Regions from separate parts of the Agreia sp. Leaf244 genome, predicted to be linked through region 2. Evidence: predicted binding sites of a transcription regulator. Region 2 holds the regulator's gene; the other holds the start of a gene.
What was found. The regulator LexA, encoded in region 2, represses DNA repair genes until DNA is damaged. The targets are predictions, from matches to a motif close to TCGAACANNTGTTCGA.
Positions count from the first base shown of each region.

Region 1: the regulator LexA is predicted to act here: its motif matches at 3,672-3,687, upstream of ASF06_RS18345 (HNH endonuclease signature motif containing protein).

Region 1 is NZ_LMLX01000008.1:29,529-40,043, forward strand. It holds gene hrpA (ATP-dependent RNA helicase HrpA) at 1-1,190, opposite strand, end outside; gene ASF06_RS18335 (GNAT family N-acetyltransferase) at 1,265-1,765, shown strand; gene ASF06_RS18340 (SRPBCC family protein) at 1,740-2,153, opposite strand; gene ASF06_RS18345 (HNH endonuclease signature motif containing protein) at 2,333-3,637, opposite strand; gene ASF06_RS18350 (LacI family DNA-binding transcriptional regulator) at 3,984-4,979, opposite strand; gene ASF06_RS18355 (MFS transporter) at 5,018-6,211, shown strand; gene ASF06_RS18360 (gamma carbonic anhydrase family protein) at 6,172-6,768, opposite strand; gene ASF06_RS18365 (patatin-like phospholipase family protein) at 6,771-7,634, opposite strand; gene ASF06_RS18370 (PLP-dependent cysteine synthase family protein) at 7,764-8,810, shown strand; gene ASF06_RS18375 (NtaA/DmoA family FMN-dependent monooxygenase) at 8,861-10,162, shown strand; gene ASF06_RS18380 (aromatic amino acid lyase) at 10,162-10,515, shown strand, end outside.
Region 2 is NZ_LMLX01000007.1:22,601-33,115, reverse strand. It holds gene ASF06_RS17715 (regulatory protein RecX) at 1-535, shown strand, start outside; gene miaB (tRNA (N6-isopentenyl adenosine(37)-C2)-methylthiotransferase MiaB) at 583-2,127, shown strand; gene miaA (tRNA (adenosine(37)-N6)-dimethylallyltransferase MiaA) at 2,117-3,082, shown strand; gene dapF (diaminopimelate epimerase) at 3,072-3,953, shown strand; gene ASF06_RS17695 (class I SAM-dependent methyltransferase) at 3,961-4,572, opposite strand; gene hflX (GTPase HflX) at 4,614-6,146, shown strand; gene lexA (transcriptional repressor LexA) at 6,257-6,937, opposite strand; gene ASF06_RS17680 (LysM peptidoglycan-binding domain-containing protein) at 7,221-7,568, shown strand; gene ASF06_RS17675 (histidinol-phosphate transaminase) at 7,625-8,698, shown strand; gene hisB (imidazoleglycerol-phosphate dehydratase HisB) at 8,761-9,369, shown strand; gene hisH (imidazole glycerol phosphate synthase subunit HisH) at 9,366-9,998, shown strand; gene priA (bifunctional 1-(5-phosphoribosyl)-5-((5-phosphoribosylamino)methylideneamino)imidazole-4-carboxamide isomerase/phosphoribosylanthranilate isomerase PriA) at 10,087-10,515, shown strand, end outside.

The DNA.
Region 1 (10,515 bases), on a different contig from region 2:
TGCAGGATGACGGCGGCGAGGTTCGTGCGCAGGATCTCGGGCTCGGTGAACTCGGGGCGCTTCTCGAAGTCCTGCTGCGAATACAACCGGATGGCGATTCCATCGCTGGTGCGGCCCGAACGGCCCGATCGCTGGTTCGCGGAGGCCTGCGAGATCGCCTCGATCGGCAGACGCTGCACCTTGGAGCGCACGCTGTAGCGGCTGATGCGCGCCGTGCCGGCGTCGATCACGTACTTGATGCCGGGCACCGTGAGGCTGGTCTCGGCGACGTTCGTGGCCAGCACGATGCGCCGGCGCACACCGGGAGTGCTACTGCGCTGGAACACGCGGTGCTGGTCGGCGCTCGAGAGGCGACCGTAGAGGGGGAGGATCTCTGTGACGCCGCCCGCCGAGCTGCGGTTGGCGAACTTGCCCTTGAGTGACTCCTCGGCGTCGCGGATCTCGTTCTCTCCCGACAGGAAGACGAGGATGTCGCCGTCGCCCTCGCGTCCCAGCTCGTCTACGGCGTCTCCGATGGCCTCGAAGACGTCGCGGTCGGGGGTCGTGTTCCCTGAGCCTGTCGAAGGGTCGTCATCGTCACCCTCCGGTGGTGCGTCCGCGACCAGCGGTCGGTACCGGATCTCCACCGGGAACGTGCGCCCCGAGACCTCGACGATCGGGGCGTCGTCGAAGTGCTTGGAGAAGCTCTGCGGGTCGATCGTGGCCGACGTGATGATGAGCTTGAGGTCGGGTCGCTTCGGCAGCAGCTGCTTGAGGTAGCCCAGCAGGAAGTCGATGTTGAGGCTCCGCTCGTGGGCCTCGTCGATGATGATCGTGTCGTACTTCGAGAGCATGCGGTCGTGGTGCATCTCGTTGAGCAGGATTCCGTCGGTCATCAGCTTGATGCGGGTGTCTTTCGACGCCTTGTCGGTGAAGCGCACCTGATAGCCGACAAGGCCGCCGACCTCTTGGCCCAGTTCCTCGGCGATACGCTCGGCGATCGTGCGTGCCGCGAGTCGACGGGGCTGAGTGTGGCCGATCGCCTCGCGCCCCAGCTCGAGGCAGATCTTCGGAAGCTGCGTCGTCTTGCCCGATCCCGTTGCGCCCGCGACGATGACCACCTGGTTCTCTGCGATCGCGCGGGCGATGTCGTCGCGACGCTGGCTGACCGGGAGTTCAGGGGGGAAGACGATACGGGGGAGGGAATCCATGGGCATTCCATTCTAGATTCTCCGCCGCCGGTCGCGCCCTCATGGCTGGTGTCTCGGCCGGTATCGTGGCCGGAATGGATGCTGTGACTCTTGATCTGCCCGATGGTCACGTGATGCTCAGGCGTGCGACGGTCGCCGACCTCTCGGTGATCATCGATCTGCTGGCCGATGACCCGATCAGTGCGGCGCGCGGTGACTCGGCCGATGCCAGCGATCGGGAGGCTTACGAGGCCGCTTTCGCCGCGATCGACCGGGACCCGGCCCAGCGACTGCTGGTCGTCGTCGACTCTGTGGGTGCGGTCGTTGCGACCATGCAGCTCACGGTGATTCCCGGTCTCGCCAGGCGTGGAGCGTCTCGCCTGCAGATCGAGGCCGTGCGGGTCTCGTCGAGCCAGCGCGGCCGCGGCATCGGTGCGGCGATGATGCGCTGGGCGATCGAGGACGCTCGCGTCTCCGGTGTGCCGCTCGTGCAGTTGACGTCAGATGCTGCCCGCGTGGATGCGCACCGCTTCTACGAGCGGCTCGGCTTCGACGCGTCTCACGTCGGGTTCAAGTACCGGGTCGAGACCTCGTAGCTTCTTCGACGAGCTCGCGCAGACGGTCGAGGTCTTCTCCGACCGTCGTCGCATCGCTGTCGAATTCGTCGTCACTGAGGTCGAGCTGGCGCACGGTGAAGATGATCTCCGCCCCGTTCGGGTGGGCGATCACTCTCAGCGGGTTGGTGACGGTTGCCCCCGATGGCAGGGTCACATCGTGATCGAGGATGCCGAACTCGTTGGGCGCGACGAAGCGCACCGAGACACGACCCATGGGGGAGTCGACCCACAGGGTGTCACCCTCACGGGTCACCTCGGAATGCGCCAGCCCGGACGCCCAAATCGGCAGGTTGTCGACGTTCGCGGCGACCTCGTAGACAGTCTGCGGGCTCGCCGAGATGACGCGGCTGACGTGACGGCTTTCCATGCGTCCAGCATGACGGAATGCGCCGTGGTTCTGCCACGGTCGGGGTGATCTCGATTCGCGGTGCTCGTTCCTCGCGCCGCTACTCGATCGGCGCAGGGGAGGGCTGGGCTGTTCTCGTCTCCCTACGCCGGTCGAGTAGGCCGCTTGCGGCCGTATCGAGACCCCGGGTGTCGGGTTGGTTAGAAGGGGCAGTCGGCGAGTTCCTCCTCGTCGGTGGTCGTTGTTCTGGCGGCCGCCACCGCTGTGATCAGTGCCTTGGGTGCGGGCCGCATCCGCCCTTTTGGCCGGACGGTGTACACGTGGCCTGCGGGTGAGGTTGCGGTGAGGGTGTCGTCTCCGTTCTGGATGAACTGCCACCTCGTGTGGTGCTTCGCCCGATGATGTCCCGCGCTCAGCGGGGCGAGGTTCTCGGGGATGGTGCCTCCGCCGTAGGCGTGGTCCTCGGTGTGGTCCATGTCCGCCTGCTCCGACGGGACCGTGCACCCGGGGAACACGCATTCCGGGTGGACGAGTCGGGCGTGGTCGATCATTGCCGCGGTCGGCCGGTAGTCCCGGGGGTCGGTGGCAAGGATGCGTCCCGTGATCGGGTCGGTGAGGATTCTCCGCCATGACGTCGCGTCGGCGGTGAGTTGGGCGGCTGTGGCTGGGTCGATGGGTCCGTAGCCGCGGAGGATGGCCGCCTCCTCACCAACACCTAACAGCGTCATCGCGGGAACCATGACGTGCACCCGACCGCGAATACCGCGGGTTGCTCCGGGGATCGACGGTTCTGCGTTGAGGAGCAGGTCGGTGAGGACATCGACCTTGAGGTGTCCCGTGCTCCGCGGGTCCCCTGCAGTCTTGAGTCCCGCCGCGAGGCGCACGGCCCTGTCGGCGATGGCGTGGATCTCCGGGGCGGGTGCGAGGAGGGTGAGTTGGGCCATGCCATCTGCTGCCGGATCGACATAGATGCGGCGCGTCCCCGCTGCCTTCTCTGCTCGCTCGACCGCGGTCGATGGTTGGGCGAGCTCCACCTCGTGGCGGGCCTTCTTCTCCAGCTGCTTCGGGTTCACCTCCGTAGCGAGCACCGCCAGGCGGGCGTCGTACGTGGCCAGTGCGTCGCCGTCGAGGTTCTCGGCGTGCTTCGCGATGACCTCGGCGTGTTCCCACGAAACAGCACCTGCGGCGACCGCGGCCAGGGTTGCGGGGAGCCGGTCGACGAGAGTCGTGCTCGTGTCGACGAGGACGGCAGTGCGGTGTTCGGTGCGACGGGTGAGGAGCGCGAGTTCCGTGACGAGCTCTATGCGTTCGACCCGGGCTGTGGACCAGACCGGACCGGCGGTGGACGTGTCGACGGGTGCCTGGCGATGGAGCTTGCGGGCGGCGTCGGTGACGCGTCTGGCCCTGACTGCGGATAGGCGGGCTATCTGCGTGTCGAGGGCGGCGACCTCATCGAGCGCGACCACGTACGGGTCGGCCGAGAAGGGTGGGCTTTCGAATGTCATGGGACAAGTCAAACAGTGACCACCGACACTGGTTCCGAACATGCATTCGATGCCTGACCAGCGGAAACGTCTGTGGATAAGTGTCGGGGAAGGTGGGCTGTGGAGGAGAGGACGTGGCCTGGTGGGGGTGCCCTTCGACAAGCTCAGGGAACGGGTCTCGATACGGCCGCGGGCGGCCTACTCGGCCGGCGCAGGCGCGGAACGAGGGTGGGCCCTTCGACGGGCTCGGGGAACGGGGTCTGGACCGGACGGTGGTGCCCTTCGACAGGCTCAGGGAACGGGGTCTGGATCGGACGTGGGTGCCCTTCGACAGGCTCTGGGAACGGCGGTTTCTGTGCGGGCCGGGTCAGCGCAGAGCGAGATTCCACGTGGGGGATTCGACCGTCGTCATGGTTCCCGAGGCGATGCGGGCGCACGCGACGCCCTGGTCGTACAGCGACTGGCTCACACTCGAGAAGCCCAACGCCCGTGCGAGCTCGCTGTCGTCCCACCCGCTGACAAGAGCGCTCGAGCCGAGAACATCGACGGCGCCCGCGGCGAGCTGGTCGCTCATGGCGATGACGACGTCGGGGCGCACGTGGGCGAGCGCGTCCTCGATGGCCAGCCTTGCGTCGTTGCGGCTGTGCCGGGCGACGACGGCGACGGGCATGTCCTGCCACGGCCGACCCGCCTCTTCGGCGGCGTCTCGATAACCCTCGAGTCGTGCCCGGGTAACGGGGAAGCTCACAGACGTGTCCGGTCCTCGATGCAGTCCCGCCCGCCTGCCGCGGTCGAGGGGCATCGACAGGATCAGAGGAGACGCGGCTCCGGCGAGCATGTGAAACGCCATGGCTCGAGCTGCGCCGCGATCATCGGGGGAGACGACAGAGATCCCCGGAACGGTCGGACCGCCTTGGATGGCTGCTGGTCGGCCTGTCGCCGCGACGGCGTCGAGAACCGCGTCTGATTCGTCGGTCGTCCACAACACGAAGCCGTCGACGGCCGCCTCGCGCACCCGGTCGACGTCTTCCGGGTCGCCGGTGCTGGGAATCAGAACAAGCCCTAGCCGCTTCTCGACGCAGACGCTCGACACGCCGGCGAGAAATCGGGCGGCCTGGGGGTCCTCGAAGGCGTAGCTGAGGTGTTCCCCCATCACGACACCGAGATTTCCCGTGGCTCCACGGCGCAGGGATCGGGCGACCGGGTCGGGGCCCGCGTAGCCGAGGCGCTGAGCGGCGGCCAGTACCCGGGCGCGGGTGTCGGGAGCAACGCGATCCGGTCTCGTGTAGGTGTAGCTGACGGTCATCGAGGCGACGCCCGCTTCGGCGGCGACCTGCCGCATAGTGACGCGTTGTGATGCCATGCAGCCAGTCTATCGCCGCAGTGTGTATCGTTACACAAATGAACCGCATTCCACTCTCCTTTGTTGCATTCGCCGGATTCGGCGTCTTCTGGGGCGTGTGGGGTGCGGCTCTGCCCGCCTTGAGGCAGACCGCAGGAGTGTCCGACGCGCAACTCGGCGGGGCCCTTTTGTGCGTGGGTCTCGGCGCGCTGCCGGCGATGCTGTTCACAGGGCGTGCGGTCGATCGATTCGGAAGCCGGATCACCGGCCTGCTAATCGGCTGCCTCGCTCTTTCCGGAATCCTCGTCGCGATCCTCGCCCGGGACATCGTGGCCGTATGCGTCGGCATGCTGCTGGTCGGTGCCGCATCAGGAGCGTCCGACGTCGCCGCCAATGCTCTGGCCGGTGGCGAAGAGGCGCGATCGAACCGTCGCATCATCACGCTCGCGCACGCTGTCTTCTCATCGTTCGTCGTGATCGGCAGTCTCGGAGCCGCCGCGATCTTCGGCAGCGGCGGCGGAGCACCGCTGATCTTCCTCCTCTCCGGCGTTGTGATTCTCGCGAGCGGCGTCGTGGTGTTCGCCCGCGGAACAGCCTCCACGGCGACCGCCGCCCATCGCTCTCCACCCGTGCGCCGACAGCCGAGTCTCCTGTTGCCGTTCATCGCCGTGGGCCTCGTGGGGGCGCTCGGTTTCGCGGCCGAGAACGCCCACCAGAGCTGGGGTGCGATCTATCTCGTAGACGAGCTGAAGGCGTCGGCGGCTCTTGCTGCCATCGCGCCGGCGACGTTTGCGGCGTGCGCCGCCATCACCCGATTCGCTGTCGGCTTCTCGAACAGGATGCCTGCTGCCGTGCTTCTCGTGGGAGGTGCCGCAATCGCGATGACAGGCACGCTGGTCGTCGCTGCCGCGCCGAATGTGGCGATGGCTCTCGCGGGGCTCGCGCTGGCGGCAGCCGGAACATCCGTCTTATTCCCCACTCTGCTGAGTCAAGCCGTGCGGGGTACCGCCGATGACGTTCGCGGCAGCACGACATCGACGATCGCCACCACCGCCTATATCGGGTTCCTTCTCGGACCCGTCTACGTCGGCCTGCTATCGGGCACCGCAGGTCTACGTGGCGCGATGATCGGTGTGGCGATTCTCGTCGTCGCGTTCGGCGTGCTCGCGCCTCTCGGGCTCAAGCTCGGAACCCTCGCGCCGGCGGAAGCGACTCAGCCGGGCAGTGTCGTGTCTCGGCGGTGCTCCCCGTAGAACTCCGACTGCGATCGCATGATGTCGGCCATCGTCGCCTCCGGACCGGCTCCGTACACCGTGCCCACGAAGTTCAGGGTGCGCTGCACGGCCCAGATCTCGTCGTGCCTGTCGGGGGAGAACAGCTGTGCCGGATCGCCGACGGCCACCCAGGAGATGGGAACGACGGTGCCCGCAGCGAGCCGCGTGTTCACCTGCACGACGGCGTTGATGCGCACCTCGGCCCCGTCGCCGATGGTCGCCCCGGGAAAGACCGATGAACCGGTGGCAAGGAACGCGCCCTCACCCACGACGCACCCGTTCACGTGGGCGTGCGGCCCGATCATCACGCTGTCGCCGATGATGGCGGGATAGCGCGCCCGCCCGCGGATCACCGCGTTCTCGAGCACGACGACGTCGGCCCCGATCACGACCGGTCCGTCCTCGGCGGTCACTACCGCGCCGTGCATGATGCGCGAGCCGGCACCGATCGTCACATCGCCCGAAACGATGGCGGATGCCGCGACGAGCGCATCCGGATCGACCCTCGGCCGCGCGCCCCGGCTCTCGTACAGCACGGTCAGTCGGCCTGGCCGAGCGCGGCCGCGATGCGGGCGGCGGATGCGCGGCCGACCGCTCGGCCCGCCTCGGCCGATGCGCGCCGGGTCGTGGGGTCGAGGGGATTCGGCCCGAAGGCCGCGATGGACGCGGCGTCGGCGTAGACGATGACGGTCGGAGCGCCGCCGAGCGCCTCGAGCTCGGCGGTGGGGACGGTGCCGACGCCGGGATCGCCCACGCCCGGAAGGGGCGTCACGATGACGACCCAATCGGAGCCGGCGGCGAGGTCGGCGTTGCTGCCCGACCGGGCCCCGCCATCCATATAACGGGAACCGCCGATGGTGACCGGCGGCCAGACGCCCGGAACGGCGCAGCTGGCGGCGATGGCGTCGACGAGGTCGACGCCGCTCGACCGGTCGAAGACGACGAACTCGCCGCGCTCGACCTCGACGGCGGTGATCCTCAGGTCGCGCTCGGGCCACTCGCTGTCGGCGAGACGCGATCGGATGACCTCGAGACGAACCGACTCGTCGACAGACGGTGTCTCGAGCGCGAGGCGGCCGATGCGCTGGAGCGCGTCGGTGGGCGAGGTCGCACCCTGGACGGCGGAGAGGAAGCGCGCCTGCAGCTCCTGCACGTCGACGTCTGCCCCGAGCTCCGCGGTCTCCTCCTCGAGCTGCGCGGCGAACGACGCGGCGAGACCGGTTGTGCCCGCGAGCTGCGCGGCGACCGCGGAACCGGCGGAGGTTCCGATGAACCGGGTCGACGGCGCGAGCAGCCGGTCGACGAGAGCAGGGTCGGCGTCGAGAAGTCCCTGCACGACGCCCAGCTCCCAGGCGATTCCGGCGACACCTCCGCCGGCGAAGACGAGTGATCCTGTGCCCATGCGACGACCTCCAGTTGAGTGCTTGTCCGTACCGCGAGCCATGCTAGCGCCGACCGAGTGAGGGCGTGCTGTGCGTAACAGAGCGACACAGCGGCCCGTGTGCGACGGCTCCGGTCGTACGCTCGACCCATGACGAACATCGACACGCATCCCCTGGCCGCTGCGGCGTCGGGAGACGAGCCCTGTGTCGACCTCGTCGAGGACATCACGCCCTCTGTCGTCTCGCTCATCGGAAACACTCCGCTGATCGAGCTCAACGTGCTCGCCCATGGGCTGCCGGCGCGCGTGCTGGTGAAGCTCGAGAGTCGCAACGCCGGCGGATCGGCGAAAGACCGCATCGCGTTGCACATGGTTCGGGCGGCCGAGGCGAGCGGTGCGCTGAAGCCCGGGGCCACGATCGTGGAGTCGAGTTCGGGAAACACCGGCATCGGCCTGGCACTCGTCGGCCGCCTCACCGGGCACCCCGTCGTGATCATCCACAGCGCCTACATCTCCGACGAGAAGCGCGCCGTGCTGAAGGCCTACGGAGCGCGACTGGTCGAGGCCGACTGGGAGGCGCCGCCCGAGAGCCCGAACAACGCGCGGGCCATCGCCGACCGCATCGCGGCCGAGCTGCCCAACGCCTGGCGACCCTCTCAATACGAGAACGAGAGCAACCCGGGCGCGCACTACCAGACCACCGGGCCGGAGATCTGGCGACAGACGGCCCACAAGGTCACGCACCTCGTCGCGTCCGTCGGCACCGGCGGAACCATCAGTGGAACCGGCCGGTATTTGAAAGACGTCTCGGCCGATCGCATCCGGGTCATCGGGGCCGACCCGACCGGGTCGACCTACAGCGGCAACGTCGCCGGCCAGATCAACGTGGAGGGCGCGGGCAACCGCTGGACCCAGGCGAACTGGCCGCAGACCTACCACCATGAAGTGGTCGACGAGTACCTGGTGGTCTCCGACCAGGAGATCTACGACACGGTGCACACGCTCGCCGCGTCGGAAGCCCTGTTGCTGGGTCCGTCGTCTGCCCTCGCCGTCGCCGTCGCCCTGCGGGTCGCGGCCACGGCGCCCGAGGGATCGGTCGTGGTGGCGATCGCCCCCGACACGGGAGCGAACTATCTGACCAAGGCGTTCGACGACGAGTGGCTCACCGACATCGGCGTCGGCACCTATTCGATCTGACCGGCCCCTTCGACCCGGCACGCCCGCTCTTCTACTTTTAGGCTCTTTCTATGGCTCTGCTTCACTTCGGATGGTTTCTCGGCGCGGGTTTCGGCGTGCAGGGATGGGGTGATCCCACCTACGGCATCGGCTACGACTGGAAGAAGCCCGACGTCTATCAGGACGCTGCTCGGCTGTTCGAGCACAGCGGTCTCGACCTGTTGATCATCGAAGACGGCGTCACCGTTCCCGACACCTACGGCGGAACGAGCGAGGTCAACCTCGCCAACGCCCGTTTCGCACCGAAGCACGACCCGCTGCCGTTGGTGCCGTACCTGCTGTCGGCGACGCAGAACCTGGGCATCGTGCCCACGCTCAGCGCCTCGTTCTACGAACCGTTCACAGCGGCCCGCCTGCTGGCCACGCTGCAGCACTTCGCCGACGGCCGCCTCGGCTGGAACGTCGTGACCAGCGGAAGCGACCTCGCCGCCCAGAACTACGGGCGCGCCTTGCAGATCGAGCACGACCTGCGCTACGACCGCGCCGACGAGTGGGTCAGCGTGATCCGCAAACTCTGGCGCAGCTGGGCACCCGACTCGGTGCTCGAGGATGCCGAGCGCGGGGTGTTCGCGGACTTCACGAAGGTGGCGCCGATCAACCACGACGGCCGATTCTTCAAGGTCCGCGGCCCGATCAACACCGCTCCCATGCCGCAGGAACCCGTGATGGTGCAGGCGGGGGCATCCGGCCGTGGCCGTGACTTCGCGGGGCAGAACTCCGACGTGATCATCGCGCTGTCGTCGACGCCTGAGCGCAACCGCGAGTTCCGCGACAGCATCCGCCAGGTCGCGCTGGCGGCAGGCCGCAATCCCGACCACGTGAAGGTGCTCTTCGCGGTCACGCCGATCGTCACCGCGAATGCCGAGGAGACGGCCAGCGTCAAGGCCCGGCGCTCGGATCTCAACCAGGCCGCGATCGACGAAGCGCTGCAGTCGATCTCGTACCTCTCTGGAGTCGACTTCAAGGCGTTCGACCTCGACGCGCCCCTGCCCGAACTCACCACCAACAGCAACCAGGGAACCCTCGACAACTTCGTGAAGTCGGCGCCCCCCGGGTCGACGCTGCGCGAGATCCTGCAGGTGCGCGCCAATCGCGACGGTCTCGCCGTGATCGGCACGGCCGACGAGATCGTCGATCACCTCGAGGCGCTCGGCGAGGCCAGTGGCGGAGACGGATTCCTCTTCGCCGGCCAAGTGCATCCCGCCAACGTGCACCGCACCCTCGATCCGCTCGTGCCCGTGCTGCGCCGACGAGGGCTCATTCGTCGCGAGTTCGGCGACGGCGGCCTGCGCGGCAACCTCCTGGACTTCTGATGCCCGCGCTCCGACTCGAGGGGCAGCCGGTCACGATCGACGACGTCGTCGCCGTGGCCGACGGTGCGACGGTCGAGCTGGCCCCGGATGTCGTCGACACGATCGCCCGGTCGCGTCGCGTCGTCGAGTCGGTGCAGCAGTCGGGATCCGCCGTCTACGGTCTCAACACCCAGCTGGGCGCCGGTCGGGACACGCTCGTGGCAGCCGACGAGATCGCCGCCTTCCAGAACCGTGTCATCGACAATCACCGCGGCAGCATCGGCGACCCCCTCGCCGAGCGCGAGGTGCGCGCGCTGGTCCTCGCCCGCGTGGTCGGCTTCAGCCTTGGCGGTTCGGGCGTGCGACCCGAGCTG
Region 2 (10,515 bases):
GCCTGTTCTCGACACTGCCGGGCTCACGTCCGAGCAGGTCGACGAGCAAGAGCTGCAGCTCGCCGACCTCGAGAATCTCGTTGTGCGGGCCCTGGCGCGAAAAGACCTGTCCGAATGGCAGGTCACCGAGATCCTCGCGGCGAACGGGGTGCACCCCTCGGCATTCGAGGGCTTCCTCACGATCTACCGGTCCAAGGGGTATGTCGACGACTACGCGTTCGCAGAACGCGAGATCGAGCGCCTTCACCGGCGCAAGGGGTTCGGCCGCAGCCAGATCCAGCGCGAACTCGGTGCCAAGCGCATCAGCCAGGAGATCGTCTCCGACCTGCTGACCTCCCTCGACGACGACGATGAACTCGCCCGCGCGCTCGAGCTCGCAGAGAAGAAGGCTCCCAGCCTTCTGCGTCTCGACCGGGCGACGGCGGAGCGCCGTCTCAGCAGCTTCCTGCAACGCAAGGGATATCCGTCCAGCGTTGTTCGCGATGCCGTCTCCAAGACGCTGGTGGCCGGCACGAGCACGGTTCGCTTCCGCTGAGAAGGCCCGGGGCCTGTCGCACCCCGCGTCGAACGTAAACTGACACCATGAGCAGCGTCACCGCCCCGCCCCGCACACGAACCTACGAGGTTCGAACCTTCGGGTGCCAGATGAACGTCCACGACTCCGAGAGGTTGTCGGGGTCGCTCGAGGCGGCGGGCTACGTGAAGGCCGACCCCGGAACCGAGGCCGACACCGTCGTCATCAACACGTGCGCCGTGCGCGAGAACGCCGACAACAAGCTCTACGGCAATCTCGGCTATCTGGCCAGCGTGAAGCGCCGCCACGACGGCATGCAGATCGCGGTCGGCGGGTGCCTTGCCCAGAAAGACAAGAACACCATCCTCACCAAGGCCCCCTGGGTCGACGTCGTCTTCGGCACGCACAATATGGGATCTCTCCCCAGCCTGCTCGAACGCGCCCGGCACAACGGTGAGGCGCAGATCGAGATCCTCGATTCGCTCGAGACCTTCCCCTCGACCCTGCCCACTAAACGTGAGTCGACCTACAGCGGCTGGGTGTCGATCTCGGTCGGCTGCAACAACACCTGCACGTTCTGCATCGTGCCCGCGCTGCGAGGCAAGGAGAAAGACAGGCGTCCAGGAGACGTACTGGCCGAGATCCAAGCCCTCGTCGACGACGGCGCCATCGAGGTGACCCTGCTCGGACAGAACGTCAACTCCTACGGCGTCGAGTTCGGCGACAGGTTCGCCTTCTCCAAGCTCCTGCGGGCGGCAGGAGCCATTCCCGGCCTCGAGCGCATCCGCTTCACCAGCCCGCACCCCGCGGCGTTCACCGACGACGTGATCGACGCGATGGCCGAGACTCCGTCGGTCATGCCCCAGCTTCATATGCCGCTGCAGTCGGGCTCGGATCGTATCCTCAAGGCGATGAGGCGTTCCTACCGCTCGGCCAAGTTCTTGGGCATCCTCGACCGTGTGAGGCAGCAGATTCCGCACGCGGCGATCAGCACCGACATCATCGTCGGGTTCCCGGGGGAGACAGAAGAGGACTTCGCAGAGACGCTGAGGGTCGTCGAAGAGGCGCGGTTCGCCACGGCCTTCACCTTCCAGTACTCGGTGCGACCCGGAACTCCTGCGGCGACCATGCCCGACCAGGTTCCGAAGGCGGTGGTGCAGGAGCGCTACGAGCGGCTGGCCGCCCTGCAGGATCGCATCTCCTGGGAGGAGAACCAGCGCGTCATCGGCCGTGAGGTCGAGGTGCTCGTCGCCAACGGTGAGGGTCGCAAAGACTCCGACACCCATCGGCTCAGTGGCAGGGCCGAGGATTCCCGTCTCGTGCACTTCGAGGTCACGGCCGAATCGACCGTTCCTCGACCCGGCGACATCGTCACTGTCGTCGTGACGGAGGCAGCGCCGTTCCACTTGATCGCCGACTCTGATGGGCGGCCGCTCAGGGTCCGTCGCACGAGGTCGGGTGACGCGTGGGATCGCGCGGCGGCAGAGTCCTGCGGTGTCCCGGCACAGCCCAGCGGGTCCGCGTCGGCCGGGCCGCGGCCCGTCTCGCTCGGCCTTCCAACGCTCCGCGTGGGCACCGTCCCCATCTACGACCTCGCCGACGGTGAGCGGTAGCCGCCCGAGCGGTGACTCGACCGTCGCAGACGTGATCGCGGTCGTCGGGGCGACGGGCACGGGAAAATCCGGCCTCGCACTCGACCTCGCAGAGGGTCTCGCGCATCGTGGCCTGGTCGCCGAGATCGTCAATGCCGATGCGATGCAGTTGTACCGCGGCATGGACATCGGAACGGCCAAGCTGTCGCTCGACGAGCGCCGGGGCATCCCTCATCACCTGCTCGACGTGCTCGATGTCACCGCCGAGAACTCGGTGGCCGACTACCAGGCGGCTGCTCGCACGGCGATCGACGCGATCCTGGCGAGGGGGCACGTTCCGATCCTGGTGGGCGGTTCGGGCCTGTACGTGTCGAGCGTCATCTTCGACTTCACCTTCCCCGGCACAGACGCCGTGATCCGGGCACGTCTCGAGGCAGAACTCATCTCCCACGGTCCGGGAACGCTGTACCGGCGGCTCGCCGAGCGCGACCGGCCCGCGGCCGAAGCCATCGGCTCGCAGAACGGGCGTCGCCTGGTGCGAGCTCTCGAGGTGCTCGAGATGACAGGAAGCACGCTGACGGGAACGCTACCCGCGGCTCCCGTTCCCTGGCGCAGCTCGACCATCATCGGCCTCGAGATGCCGCGACCCGAGTTGCTCCTTCGCCTCGACGAGCGGGTGCAGGTCATGTGGCGAGACGGAATAGTCGAGGAGGCGCACCTGCTGCTCTCGGCGGGCCTCGACCCCCGAACCACGGCGGGCAAGGCGATCGGATACGCCCAGGCCCTCGCACAGCTTGCAGGAGACCTCTCGGCCGACGAGGCCATCGAGTCGACGCAGGCACTCACGCGCCGATACGCGCGCCGACAGGTGGGCTGGTTCCGGCGGTACGACTCGGCGCTGACACTGGATGCCCGTGACCCGGCCGCGTCGGCCCGGGCGCTCGACGAGACCTTAGGCTTGCATGATGGCGACTGAACTCCACTTCACCAAAGGGCACGGCACCGGCAACGACTTCGTGCTCTACACCGACGCCGACGGCACCAACGACCTGACGCCCGCCCAGGTGGCGGCCATCTGCGATCGACACTTCGGCGTCGGCGCCGACGGGGTGATCCGTGCAGTGCGGTCACAGAACGTCGCCGACGGCCAGGCCGCACTCGCCGAAGAGCCTGCCGCCGAGTGGTTCATGGATTACCGCAACGCCGACGGGTCGATCGCGGAGATGTGCGGCAACGGCATCCGGGTCTACGCCCGCTACCTCATCGACAACGGGCTCGTCGAGCTGAATACCGGTGACACGCTCGCGATCGGCACGCGGGCGGGAGTCCGGGACGTGCAGCGCAGCACCACGGGCTTCCAGGTCGACCTGGGGCGGTGGCGACTCGAACAGGGCGAACCCCTCGTGCGCGCCCGCAACCTGGCCGTGGCCCGTCCAGGGCAGGGCATCAATGTGGGGAATCCCCATATCGTCGTCGCCCTCGCCGACGCCGACGAACTCGCGTCGGCCGACCTGAGCTACATTCCGCAGGTCGACCCGGAGCCGCGCGACGGAGCGAACATCGAGTTCGTCGTTCCCCACGAACCCCTTGTCGCCGACGGCGTCGGACGCATCACGATGCGCGTTCACGAACGGGGCAGTGGAGAGACGCTCTCCTGCGGCACGGGAATCGCTGCCGCGGCCCTCGCCACGAGGCATTGGGCCGGGCGTGGAGCGCCGAACATCTGGCGGGTCGACGTGCCGGGCGGAACGGTGGGGGTTCGCATGTTCGCCGCGGAAGACGGCGAGCACGTCTCGCTGTCAGGGCCGGCCGAACTCGTCTTCGAGGGCGACCTGTCGTTGGCGTGACGCCCGGTCAGGACGAGGCGCGAGCCCGAAGAACGCGGTAGCCCTTGTTCGTGGCGGCTCGAGTCACCTGGAGATCGTTGGGGAACTCCGCCTGAAGCCAGCGCTGCAGCGAGTCGGAGCCGAGGTTGCGCTGCACGACGAGCCAGGCATCCGACCCGGTCTCGAGCCGGGGGAGCCACGTCTTCATGATGTTGTGCAGCTCGGCCTTGCCGACGCGAATCGGCGGATTCGACCAGATCGTCATGAACCGAACGTCGTCGGGAACATCCGGCGCGAGGACGGCGTTGATATTGGTGAGGCCGAGGCGCTCGGCGTTCGAACGCACCAGATCGAGAGCCCGCTCGTTCACGTCTACCGCCCAGACCTGAGCCCGGGGCGACAGCAGGGCGAGCGTCAAGGCGACGGGTCCCCATCCGCAGCCCAGATCGAGCAGATTGCCGCCGGGCGGGGGAGCCGGGGTGTTGGCGAGCAGCACCTGCGTGCCGGCATCGATGCGGTCGGGGCTGAAGACGCCACCGGCGGTGACGAGCGAGTAATCCGTATCGGCGAGGCGCACCGAGATCTCTCGTGGGATGAGCGGGCTCCCCGGGGTGGCCGAGAAATAGTGCTCATTCGTCATAGAGGGACAGTAGCAAACCGGGAGGGATATCCTTGAGTCAGATGACCGAAAACACTGAAGCAACAACAGAGGCTCGCGACACCGACGACGTGGTCGCGAGAGTGCTCGCCAGGGCGGAGACGCGGGCGGCCGGCTATTCGCTGTTCACCAACTCGGCGGCACAGGCCCTCCAGCGTGACACCACGGGCCGGGAGTCCGGATTCGACGGCGACCAGAGCGAGCGCGAGGACCGCCAGGCGCTTCGTCGTGTCGTGGGTCTCTCCACAGAGCTCGAAGACGTCACAGAGGTCGAGTACAGGCAGCTCCGCATCGAGAATGTCATTCTCATCGGCGTGTACACCCAGGGCAGCCTGACCGATGCCGAGAACTCCATGCACGAACTGGCTGCGCTGGCCGAGACCGCCGGAGCCGTCGTGCTCGAGGGTCTCCTGCAGCGCCGTCCGACACCCGACCCCAGCACCTACTTCGGCAAGGGCAAGGCGCAGGAGCTGCGCGACCTCGTACAGTCTCTCGGCGCGGACACCGTCATCGCCGACAGCGAGCTCGCTCCCAGCCAGCGTCGTGCGCTCGAAGACGTGGTCAAGGTCAAGGTGATCGACCGCACGGCCGTGATCCTCGACATCTTCAGCCAGCACGCCAAGAGCCGCGAGGGCAAGGCGCAGGTCGAACTCGCGCAGCTCGAATACCTGCTGCCGAGGCTCCGAGGCTGGGGTGACTCCATGTCGCGCCAGGCCGGTGGCCAGGTGGGAGGCGCGGGCGCCGGAATGGGATCCCGCGGACCCGGTGAGACGAAGATCGAGCTCGATCGTCGCCGCATCCACACGCGCATGTCGAGGCTGCGCAAGCAGATCGTCGAGATGAAGCCGGCGCGCGACGCGAAGCGGGCGAATCGCAAGCGCAACGCCGTGCCGTCGGTGGCGATCGCTGGTTACACCAACGCCGGAAAGTCGTCGCTGCTCAACAGGGTGACCCGCGCCGGTGTGCTGGTCGAGAACGCCCTGTTCGCCACGCTCGATTCGACGGTTCGCAAGACCACGGCGAAAGACGGTCGGCAGTACACCTTTGCTGACACGGTCGGCTTCGTGCGCAATCTGCCCCACCAGCTCGTCGAGGCCTTCCGGTCGACCCTCGAGGAGGTCGCAGACGCCGACGTCATCATCCACGTCGTCGACGGCGCGCATCCAGACCCCGCGAGCCAGCTCGCGACGGTGCGCGACGTGATCGGCGAGGTCGGGGCGCGGGGCATCCCCGAGATCGTGGCCTTCAACAAGAGCGACCTGATCTCCGACAGCGATCGCATCGTGCTGCGCGGCCTCGAGCCACGCAGCGTGTTCGTGTCCGCACGAACCGGCGAGGGCATCGCAGAGCTGCTCGAGATGGTCGAGCAGGCGCTTCCACGGCCGACCATCACGGTCGACGTTCTGCTTCCGTACGAGCGCGGCGACCTGGTCGCGCTGCTCCACGACCACAACACCGTGCTGAGCACCGACTACGAAGAAGGCGGAACCCGGGTGCGCGCGCTCGTCAACCCGGAGTACGAGCAGGCCCTCGAGGAGTTCGCGGTCGCCCACTGACCCGCAGAACCCACGAGGTCTCCCTCAGACCGAACACCGAGAGAGGGCCCCCGGCGAATGATCGCCAGGGGCCCTTTCTGTGTGAACGGGGAGTCGCGTCTGCGTCTGCCTCAGCGAACCGAGCGAAGAACCGACACGACCTTGCCGAGCACCTGTGCATGGTCGCCCACGATCGGTTCGAAGTTCGAGTTGCGGGGCAGGAGCCACGTGTGGCCGTCGCGCTGCCTGAACACCTTCACGGTCGCCTCGCCGTCGAGCATGGCCGCAACGATGTCGCCGTTCTCCGCCGTCTGCTGTGACCTGACCACGACGAAGTCTCCGTCGCAGATGGCGGCGTCGATCATGGACTCTCCCACGACCTTCAGCATAAAGAGGTCTCCGCTGCCCACGAGCTGGCGGGGGAGAGGGAACACCTCCTCGACCTGCTGCTCCGCCGTGATCGGAATACCTGCGGCGATCCGACCCACCAGAGGCACAAGGGCCGCGTCGCCCATGGGTGCCGAGGACTCGGACTGTTCGCTGGTCTCCGTGACCGAATCGGGCGTCGGGACGTCGATCAGCACCTCCATGGCGCGTGGCCTGTTCGGGTCGCGCCGAAGGTAGCCGCTCAGTTCGAGCTGGTTGAGCTGGTGCGTGACGCTCGACAGCGACGCCAGGCCGACGGCGTCTCCGATCTCCCGCATGCTCGGCGGATATCCGCGCTGACTGACGGAGCGCTGCACGACCCCGAGGATGGCCAGCTGCTTCTCCGAGAGACTCTTGCGTCGTCTCGTTCCACGTTCCGTGGTCATTTCTCCTGCTTTCCGGGCGGGTCGTTTGCGGGTGTGCCGGTCGCCGTCGACGAGCGATGTCGGTGGCTGCTGATGCACTGTCGGTGGCTGGTGATGCAATTCATATCGACAGTCGAAACTGTATCCAACTCAGGGTGCAAACAAAACACATGTTCGAGTGTGTCGCGATATTTCTCGGCTTTCGAACTTGATCTATCGAACATTCGAAGCTATATTCGGAACACAGCTTCGTATCCGGTGCTCCCGGCCGAGCACCGGATACGAATTTCTCCTGGAGGTTGCCATGACCGCTCTACCCGCTCCCACGACGAACACCGTCCACCTGCGCATCACGCGCCGTGGTCGCATCGTGCTCGCGGCGCTGGCGTCGCTTCCCCTTGTGGCCGCCCTGGTCGCCCTGGCCGTGTTCGGTGCGAACAGCGCCGTCGCCAGCGGCGCCGAGTCGTCCGCAGCCTCGCAGTCGTTCGACTACGTCACGGTGCAGGCAGGCGAGACCCTGTGGGGCATTGCAGAAGAGATGGCGCCGACGGCCGACCCGCGCGATGTCATCGCAGACATCGTGAGCCTGAACCAGCTTCCTTCCTCTGAGGTTCAGCCGGGCCAGCGTCTCGCCGTTCCCAGCAAGTACTGATCACCGTCGGCGCCGGGGCGCGTGGCACGGTGGAGTAGTCGCACTAAAATCGTCGAGTGACCTCTCTCGAAGACCTCCCGATCCGTGACGACCTCAGGGGCAAGTCCCCATACGGCGCACCTCAAAAGCACGTGCGCATCGAGCTGAACGTCAATGAGAACACGCACCCGATTCCCGAGCCGGTTGCACGAGACATCATCGAGTCCCTCGCCCGTGCGATTCTCACGATTAATCGATACCCCGATCGCGAGTTCACTCAGCTTCGCGACGGCCTCGCAGAGTATCTCGGGCACGGTCTGACCCGAGACAACATCTGGGCCGCCAACGGATCGAACGAGATCCTGCAGCAGATCATGCAGGCCTTCGGCGGGCCGGGCAGGTCGATACTGGGCTTCCCGCCCACCTACTCGATGCACTCCATCATCGCCTCGGGAACGGGTACGACGTGGATCGGTGCTGAGAGAGACGCCGACTTCGAGATCTCTCCGAGCACGGCGGTCGCGGCGATTCGCGAACACGATCCCGACATCGTGATCTTCTGCTCCCCGAACAATCCCACGGGCACCCCGCTGTCGCTCGACACCATCGAGGCCGCCTACGACGCCACAGACAAGATCGTCATCGTCGACGAGGCCTACGCCGAGTTCGCGCCCGCCGGTGCGCCATCGGCGCTCACTCTGCTGCCGGGCCGTCCGCGACTGATCGTCTCCCGAACGATGAGCAAGGCGTTCGCGTTCGCGGGTGCGCGGCTCGGCTATCTGGCCGCCGACCCCGCGATCGCGGATGCGCTGCGCCTCGTTCGGCTTCCGTATCACCTGTCGTCGCTGACGCAGGCGGCGGCGGTGGCCGCGCTGCAGCACTCCGCCGAGATGCTCGCGATGGTCGACGACATCGCGCACGAGCGCGATCGCATCGTCGAGCGACTCGCCGAGCTGGGCTACCACCCCTGGCCCACGTGGTCGAACTTCGTGCTGTTCGGGGGCGTCGAGAATCCGCCGGAGGTCTTCGAGACCCTGCTCGAGAAGGGCATCATCATCCGCGACCTGGGCATCCCCGGTCACCTGCGGGTGAGTGCGGGCACGCACGCCGAGACCACGGCCTTCCTCGACGCGATGGCCGCGCTGTCCTGACTCAGGGCTCCGCCTGTCGGCAAGAACGGCAGGTGCGGCGCCGTCGTCGGTAAACTGGAGACATGGCACACCCTTCCCGCACCGCCCGCCTGCAGCGTGCGACCAGTGAATCCAGCATCGACCTCTCGCTCGACCTCGACGGCACCGGCGAGAGTTCGATCTCGACCGGGGTGCCGTTCTTCGACCACATGCTCACGGCTTTCGCGAAGCACTCCCTCACCGACCTGACAGTGACGGCGACCGGCGATATCGCGATCGATGTGCACCACACGGTCGAAGACATTGGAATCGTTCTGGGCACGGCGATCAAGCAGGCCCTCGGCGACAAGTCGGGAATCTCGCGGTTCGGCGACGCCCTGGTGCCCCTCGACGAGGCCCTCGTGCAGGCTGTCGTCGACATCTCCGGCCGGCCGTTCCTCGTGCACACCGGGGAGCCTGCCGGCTTCGAGTTCCACCTCATCGGCGGCCACTTCACCGGATCGATGGTGAGGCACGTCTTCGAGGCGATCACATTCCACGCAGGTCTGACCGTGCACGTCACGGTGCTCGGGGGTCGTGACCCCCACCACATCGCCGAGGCCGAGTTCAAGGCATTCGCCCGCGCCTTCCGCCAGGCCAAGGCCTTCGACTCTCTCGTCTCGGGAATCCCGTCGACCAAGGGAGCCCTGTGACCCGCAAATCCGTCGTCGTCCTCGACTACGGCAGCGGCAACATCCACTCCGCGGCCAAGGCGCTCGAGAGGGCGGGAGCGGATGTGGTGCTGTCGCGCGATCGAGCGCGCGTCATGGAGGCCGACGGCCTGTTCGTTCCCGGTGTCGGAGCGTTCTCCGCGGTGATGGAGCAGCTGCGCAGCGTGCGCGGCGACGAGCTCATCGACCGGCGACTGGCCGGCGGACGCCCCGTTCTCGGAATCTGCGTGGGCATGCAGGTCATGTTCGACCGCGGGGTCGAGCGAGGTGTCGACACCGAGGGGCTGGGCGAGTGGCCCGGCGCGGTCGATCAGCTGCCCGCCGAGATCCTGCCCCACATGGGCTGGAATCTCGTCGACGCGCCGAGCGAGTCGGTGCTGTTCGAGGGCATCCGCGACGAGCGGTTCTACTTCGTGCACTCCAATGCCGCCCAGCAGTGGCTTCTTCCCCCTCAGCCTCCGCTGCCCGCCCCGCGCGTCACGTGGGCCGACCACGACGGCCGGTTCATCGCCGCTGTCGAGAACGGCCCCCTCTCGGCGACCCAGTTCCACCCCGAGAAGTCAGGCGAGGCGGGACTGCGCCTGCTGCGCAACTGGATCGCGTCGCTCTGACCCGACACCGATTTCGTCGGGTCCACCAGAATCGTTAAGATCGCACGGGGTGTCCGCACGTGCGCCTGACAGAGACCAGAAGGACGCCATGAGCGAGTTCAGCACCAAGACCCCCGCCCTCACCCTGCTGCCGGCCGTCGACGTCGCGGGCGGCAAGGCCGTGCGGCTCACGCAGGGCAAGGCGGGCACGGAGACGAATCACGGCGACCCCGTCGATGCCGCGGCCGACTGGATCGGCCAGGGTGCCGAGTGGATCCACCTCGTCGACCTCGACGCCGCCTTCGGGCGGGGAGACAACCTCCACGTCATCAAGCGCGTCATCCACGCGGCCAAGGGCGTGAACGTGGAGCTCTCCGGCGGCATCCGAGACGACCGCAGCCTCGAGACCGCCCTCGAGACAGGAGCCAAGCGCATCAACCTCGGCACCGCGGCGCTCGAGAACCCCGAATGGGCGGCCAGCGTGATCGCGAGCTACGGCGAGGCCATCGCCGTGGGTCTCGACGTGCGGGGCACCACG